DNA from 2 places in the Streptomyces sp. NPDC046866 genome. Region 2 is predicted to be linked to the other one. Evidence: riboswitches for the same ligand, from Rfam matches in the RefSeq annotation. Region 2 holds a riboswitch; the other holds the start of a gene.
The links. A riboswitch is a leader RNA that binds a small molecule or an ion and turns the genes downstream of it on or off. The one in region 2 is predicted to bind thiamine pyrophosphate.
Positions count from the first base shown of each region.

Region 1: linked by a shared signal. The riboswitch ahead of thiO (glycine oxidase ThiO) and the one ahead of AB0953_RS25865 (thiamine ABC transporter substrate-binding protein) in region 2 are both predicted to bind thiamine pyrophosphate.

Region 1 covers NZ_JBEYXN010000014.1:68,743-71,943, forward strand. The annotation lists gene thiS (sulfur carrier protein ThiS) at 1-152, opposite strand, end outside; gene thiO (glycine oxidase ThiO) at 149-1,318, opposite strand; TPP riboswitch at 1,316-1,428, opposite strand; gene AB0953_RS20985 (FAD-dependent oxidoreductase) at 1,547-2,767, shown strand; gene AB0953_RS20990 (Rv2175c family DNA-binding protein) at 2,917-3,201, shown strand, end outside.
Region 2 covers NZ_JBEYXN010000020.1:86,144-89,344, reverse strand. The annotation lists gene rlmN (23S rRNA (adenine(2503)-C(2))-methyltransferase RlmN) at 1-859, shown strand, start outside; TPP riboswitch at 990-1,099, shown strand; gene AB0953_RS25865 (thiamine ABC transporter substrate-binding protein) at 1,184-2,284, shown strand; gene AB0953_RS25860 (iron ABC transporter permease) at 2,407-3,201, shown strand, end outside.

The DNA.
Region 1 (3,201 bases), on a different contig from region 2:
TGCCCGCGCGGCACCACGGTCTCGTTGAGGGCGGCCGCGACGCCGGACGGCGCCGTCGTGAGGGTGGCGACCACCGAGGCGAGCGTGGTGCCGGCCGCGATCTCGCGCGGCTCGCCGTTGACGGAGACGGAGGCGGAGGCGGGGAGGTTCATGCGTACGACTCCTGACGTGCGGCGGAGAAGCGGAGCGGGCTGAACGGGCGGGCGATCTCCGGCAGCGTGCCCGTGGTGAGCAGGTCGGCGAGCGCGTCGCCGGTGAGCGGGGTCAGCAGCACCCCGTTGCGGTAGTGCCCGGTGGCCAGGTGCAGCCCGGGCAGCGCGGTCGGCCCGAGCAGCGGGGCGTTGTCGGGGGACCCGGGCCGCAGCCCGGCCAGGGTCTCGGTCAGCGGCAGTTCGGTGATGCCGGGCACCAATTCGTGGGCGTCCCGCAGGAGTTCGTACACCCCGCCGGCCGTGACCGTGGTGTCCCAGCCGAGTTCCTCGCTGGTGGCGCCGACGACGAGCTCGCCGTTCTCCCGCGGCACCAGGTAGACGTGGCTGCCGCGCACGACCGCCCGTACCGTCCGCGACAGGAACGGCGCGTACGCCGCCGGCACCGTCAGCCGCAGCACCTGCCCCTTCACCGGCCGTACGGGCGGCAGCGCCTCCTGCGGTACGCCGGCCAGCCGGCCGCTGAGCGAGCCCGCGGCCAGCACGACCTGGTCCGCGTACAGCTCGGTGCCGTCGTCGAGGGCCGCGCCGACGGCCCGGTCGGCGGTGACCAGCAGCCGTGCGGCACCGGCCCGGCGGATCTCCACGCCGGCCCTCTCGCAGGCGGCCAGCAGCGCATCGGCCAGCCGGCGCGGGTCGACCTGGTGGTCGCCGTCCACGCGCAGCCCGCCGCGCACCCCCGGGGCGAGCATCGGCTCCAGGCGGCGGCACTCGCGGCCGGTGAGCCACTCGGACTCCAGGCCGCAGCGGCGCTGCAGGGCGTGCAGCTCGCGCAGGTGGAGCCGGTCGTCGGCGTCCAGGGCCACGGCGAGGGTGCCGCAGGCGCGGTAGCCGATGTCCATGCCGCCGCTGGCGTCGGCCAGCTCGGCGGCGAATTGGGGGTAGCGGGCGGCGGAGGCGAGGTTGAGGCCCAGCAGGGTCTCCTCGCCGTAGTGCAGCTCGGTGACGGCGGCGAGCATGCCCGCCGCGACCCGGGCGGCGCCGCCGCCGGGGGCGGGGTCCGCGAGCGCGGTGCGCAGCCCGCGGCGGGCCGCCCGCCAGGCGGTGACCAGGCCGATGATCCCGCCCCCGATGACGAGGACGTCGGATCCCTTCCGAGATGAGTGCATGGGCGTCCAGCCCCTCCCTTCGCCGGCATGACCCGGATCAGGTTCGTACGGTCGGAGGCCGGTCAGCCTCCCTCTCAGCCCGGTGCGCCCGGACTCCCGCGATGGGTAACGGTGGCCACCCTAGCCGCTCGCCTCGGGGGAGGGGGAGTGCGCCGGATGCCGGGCGGCGGGCCCGTGTCCCGCGGCGCCAGGTTCCTGACTGATCGTCAGTTGACTAGGCTGGTGGACGTGAGCGAGCAGACGGAACAGACTGAGAACGGCGTCGTCATCGTCGGCGCCGGAATGGCCGGAGTGCAGACCGCGGTCGCCCTCCGCGAGCAGGGCTGGACCGGCCCCGTGACCCTGCTGGGCGCCGAGCCCCACCAGCCGTACGACCGGCCCCCGCTGTCCAAGGCGCTGCTCCTCGGCAAGGCCGAGGACTCCGCCTTCGACGTGGACTTCGAGGGCCTCGGCATCGAGCTGCGGCTCGGCGTCGAGGTCACGGGGCTGCGGGCCGCCGACCGCGAGCTGGACACCGAGGCGGGGCCGGTCCCGTACGGGGTCCTGGTCCTGGCGACCGGGGCCGAACCGCTGACCCTGCCGGGCGCGGAGGGCGTCCCCGGCGTCCACCTGCTGCGCACCCTGGACGACGCGGCGCGGCTGCGGCCGGTGCTGGCGCAGTCCCCGGCGACCGTGGTCGTCGGCGCCGGGTGGATCGGCGCGGAGTTCGCCACCGCGGCGCGGGAGGCCGGCTGCGCGGTGACCGTGGTCGAGGCGGCGGACCGGGTGCTGGCCGGGGCCCTCCCGGCGGAGGTCGCCGCGCCGATGGCCGCCTGGTACGAGGAGATCGGCGCCGCCCTGCTGACCTCGGCCCAGGTGGCCTCGGTCGAGTCCGGGCGGGTCCTGCTCGCGGACGGCCGCGAGCTGCCGGCCGGGGCCGTGGTCGTCGGGATCGGCGCCCGGCCCGCCACCCGGTGGCTGGCCGGCTCCGGCGTCGAGCTCGGGCCCGACGGCTCGGTCACGGCCGACGCCTTCCTGCGGACCTCCCTGCCGGGGGTGTACGCGGTCGGCGACTGCGCGTCCTTCCCGTCCGGGCGGTACGGGGCGCGGCTGCTGGTGCACCACTGGGACAACGCGCTGCAGGGGCCGCGGGTGGTCGCGGCGAACATCCTGGCCGGGGGCCCCGCGCAGACGTACGACCCGGTGCCGTACTTCTGGTCGGAGCAGTTCGGCCGCTTCGTCCAGTACGCGGGGCACCACGCGGCGGCGGACACGCTGCTCTGGCGGGGGGATCCGGGGGAATCCGCCTGGACGGTGTGCTGGCTCCGGGCCGGGTCGCTGGTGGCGGTGCTCGCCGTGGGCCGCCCCCGCGACCTGGCCCAGGCCCGCCGCCTGATCGAAACCGGCACCCTGGTCGATCCCGCCAAACTGGCCGACCCGTCCACCCCCGTGAAGTCCGCAGCGGCCTGACCCCGGACCCCGGACCCCGCACCCGGCGCCCCGGGCGCCGGCGGGGCCGCACTGCCGGGCGCCCGTGCCGGGCGGTCGGCGGAGCCGGGGCGGACCCGGATGGGGTGGCTCGGGTGCCGGGCGGCGGCGGGAGGTGGCAGGCTTGTGCCGTGACCGAGATTGACGCAAAGATCGATGCCCTTGTCCCCGCCTGGCTGTACCTGCCCGACATCGCCGAGATGCTCGACATCGAAGTGACCCGGGTCCGCCAGCTGGTCAAGGAAGGTCAGCTGATCGCCGTACGCCGCGGTGAGAACCGCGCCCTGCAGGTGCCCGCCGCCTTCATCGCGGGCGACAAGCTGGTCAAGGGCCTGCCCGGCCTGCTGACCGTCCTGCGCGACGACGGCTTCTCCGACGAGGAGATGCTGGAGTGGCTCTTCACCGCGGACCCGACC
Region 2 (3,201 bases):
GGTCGTGCGGCACATCTCGTGCGACGACGACACCACCCGCAAGACCCTGTGGAAGCTGCACGACGGCACGCTCGTCGAGTCCGTGCTGATGCGCTACCCCGACCGGGTCACCATGTGCATCTCCTCGCAGGCCGGCTGCGGCATGAACTGCCCGTTCTGCGCCACCGGCCAGGCAGGCCTGGACCGCAACCTGTCCACCGCCGAGATCGTGCACCAGATCGTGGACGGCATGCGCGCCCTGCGCGACGGTGAGGTCCCCGGCGGCCCGGCCCGCCTGTCCAACATCGTCTTCATGGGCATGGGCGAGCCGCTGGCCAACTACAACCGCGTCGTCGGCGCCATCCGCCGGCTGACCGACCCCGAGCCCGACGGCCTCGGCCTGTCGCAGCGCGGGATCACGGTCTCCACCGTCGGCCTGGTCCCTGCCATCCACCGCTTCGCCGACGAGGGCTTCAAGTGCCGCCTCGCCGTCTCGCTGCACGCCCCGGACGACGAGCTGCGCGACACCCTGGTCCCGGTCAACACCCGCTGGAAGGTCCGCGAGGTCCTCGACGCGGCCTGGGAGTACGCCGAGAAGTCCGGCCGCCGGGTCTCCATCGAGTACGCCCTGATCCGCGACATCAACGACCAGGCCTGGCGGGGCGACCTCCTCGGCCGGCTCCTCAAGGGCAAGCGCGTCCACGTCAACCTGATCCCGCTGAACCCGACGCCGGGCTCGAAGTGGACCGCCTCGCGCCCCGAGGACGAGCGCGCCTTCGTCGAGGCCATCGCCCGCCACGGGGTGCCGGTGACGGTGCGCGACACCCGCGGCCAGGAGATCGACGGCGCCTGCGGCCAGCTCGCCGCCTCGGAGCGCTGACGCGCACGCCGCCCCGGCGCCCGCGCTCCGCAGGCCGACCGGTGCCGGCGCGCTGACCTGCGCAGTTGCCTGCGGTACCGTCGGGAGGCCGGGTGCGGCCACGGGGTACTCTGTGGCCGTACCCATTTGCATATTCCGACAGGGGAGCGCCACAGCGCTGAGAGTGCGGTCACCGTCCACCGCAGACCCTCTGAACCTCGCCCCGGTCATTCGGGGTAGGAAGTTCGGTCATCACTCAAGCTGTTGCGCCCTGCCCGGCGTCCGCTCCTGACAGCGCCGGGCAGGGCCGCGTCTTCTCCTGGTCATCCCAGGAGGAATCCACCAGTGAGCACCACCAGGAAGATCGCGGGCGCCGTGCTCGCGACCGCGTTCGGCGTGGCCACGCTCAGCGCCTGCGGCGGCGACGGCAAGGACAAGCCGGCCGCCGGCGGGAGCGAGTCGCCGAAGCAGAAGACGATCACGCTCGTCTCCCACGACTCCTTCAACGTGACCGACACGGTCCTGAAGGAGTTCGAGCAGCAGAGCGGCTACACCGTGAAGGTCCTCAAGTCCGGGGACGCGGGCGCCGCCCTCAACCAGGAGATCCTCACCAAGGGCTCGCCGCGCGGCGACGTGTTCTTCGGGGTGGACAACACCCTGCTCTCGCGCGCCCTCGACAACGGCATCTTCACGCCGTACGAGGCCAAGGGCCTGGACGGGGTCAAGCCCGAGTACGTCCTCGACAAGCAGCACCGGGTCACCCCGGTCGACTCCGGCGACATCTGCGTCAACTACGACAAGGCGTACTTCGCCGACAAGAAGCTGGCCCCGCCGCAGACCCTGGACGACCTGGTCAAGCCCGAGTACAAGGACCTGCTCGTCACCGAGAACGCGGCGACCTCCTCGCCGGGCCTCGGCTTCCTGCTGGCCAGCGTCGGCAAGTACGGCGAGGACGGGTGGAAGGACTACTGGAGCAAGCTGAAGGCCAACGGGGTCGAGGTCGTCGACGGCTGGGAGCAGGCCTACAACGAGCGCTTCTCCGGCTCCGCGGGCGGCAAGAAGGCCAAGGGAGACCGCCCGCTGGTCGTCTCCTACGCCTCCAGCCCGCCGGTCGAGGTGCTCTACGGCGAGCCGCAGCCGGCCGAGGCGCCCACGGGCGTGTCCACCGGCACCTGCTTCCGCCAGGTCGAGTTCGCCGGCCTGCTCAAGGGCGCGAAGAACGAGGAGGGCGGCAAGGCGCTGATCGACTTCCTGATCGGCAAGAAGTTCCAGGAGGACATGCCGCTCCAGATGTTCGTGAACCCGGTGGTCAAGGACGCGAAGCTGCCGGAGCTGTTCACGAAGCACGGCGTGGTCATCGACAAGCCCCAGAACGTGGCTCCCGAGACCATTGCCAAGAACCGTGAGCAGTGGGTCAAGACGTGGTCCTCGATCGTCGTGAAGTAGGCCACGAAGCCGCAGGGGCGGCCGCGGACGCAGCCGCACGCCGCCCCCGCGCAGGCCGCCTCCGCGCAGGCGCCGCCGCGCCGCGCGAGGGCGCACGCGGTACGGCCGTCAGGCTCGCCCTGATGGCCGTACCGCTGGCCTTCTTCGGGCTGTTCTTCGCCTATCCCGTCGCCGCGATCGTCGGCCGGGGCGTGCGGACCGACGCCGGCTGGCAGCTCGGCCGCATCGGCGAGGTGCTGTCCCGCCCGGACATCGCCGGCGTCCTGTGGTTCACCGCCTGGCAGGCGCTCGCGTCGACCGTGCTGACGCTGCTGGTCGCACTGCCCGGCGCGTACGTCTTCGCGCGGTTCGACTTCCCCGGCAAGCAGCTGCTGCGGGCCGTGGTCACCGTTCCGTTCGTGCTGCCGACCGTGGTCGTCGGGACCGCGTTCCTGGCGCTGGTCGGGCGGGGCGGGCTGCTCCAGGAGCTGTGGGGCGTCCGGCTGGACACCACCGTGTGGGCGATCCTGCTCGCGCACGTCTTCTTCAACTACGCCGTCGTCGTCCGCACCGTCGGCGGGCTGTGGGCCCAGCTCGACCCGCGGCAGGAGGAGGCCGCCCGGGTGCTGGGCGCCGGGCGCTTCGCCGCGTGGCGGCGGGTCACGCTGCCCGCTCTGGCTCCGGCGGTGGCGGCCGCCGCCCTGATGGTGTTCCTGTTCACCTTCACCTCCTTCGGCGTCGTGCAGATCCTCGGCGGGCCCTCGTACGCCACGCTCGAGGTCGAGGTCTACCGGCAGACCGCACAGCTGCTGGACCTGCCCACGGCCGCCGTCCTGACGATGGTGCAGTTCGCCGCCGTCCTGCTGATCCTCGCCGTCCACGCCCGGACCGTGCGCCGGCGCGAGACGGCCCTGCGGCTCGTGGACCCCGCCCGGACC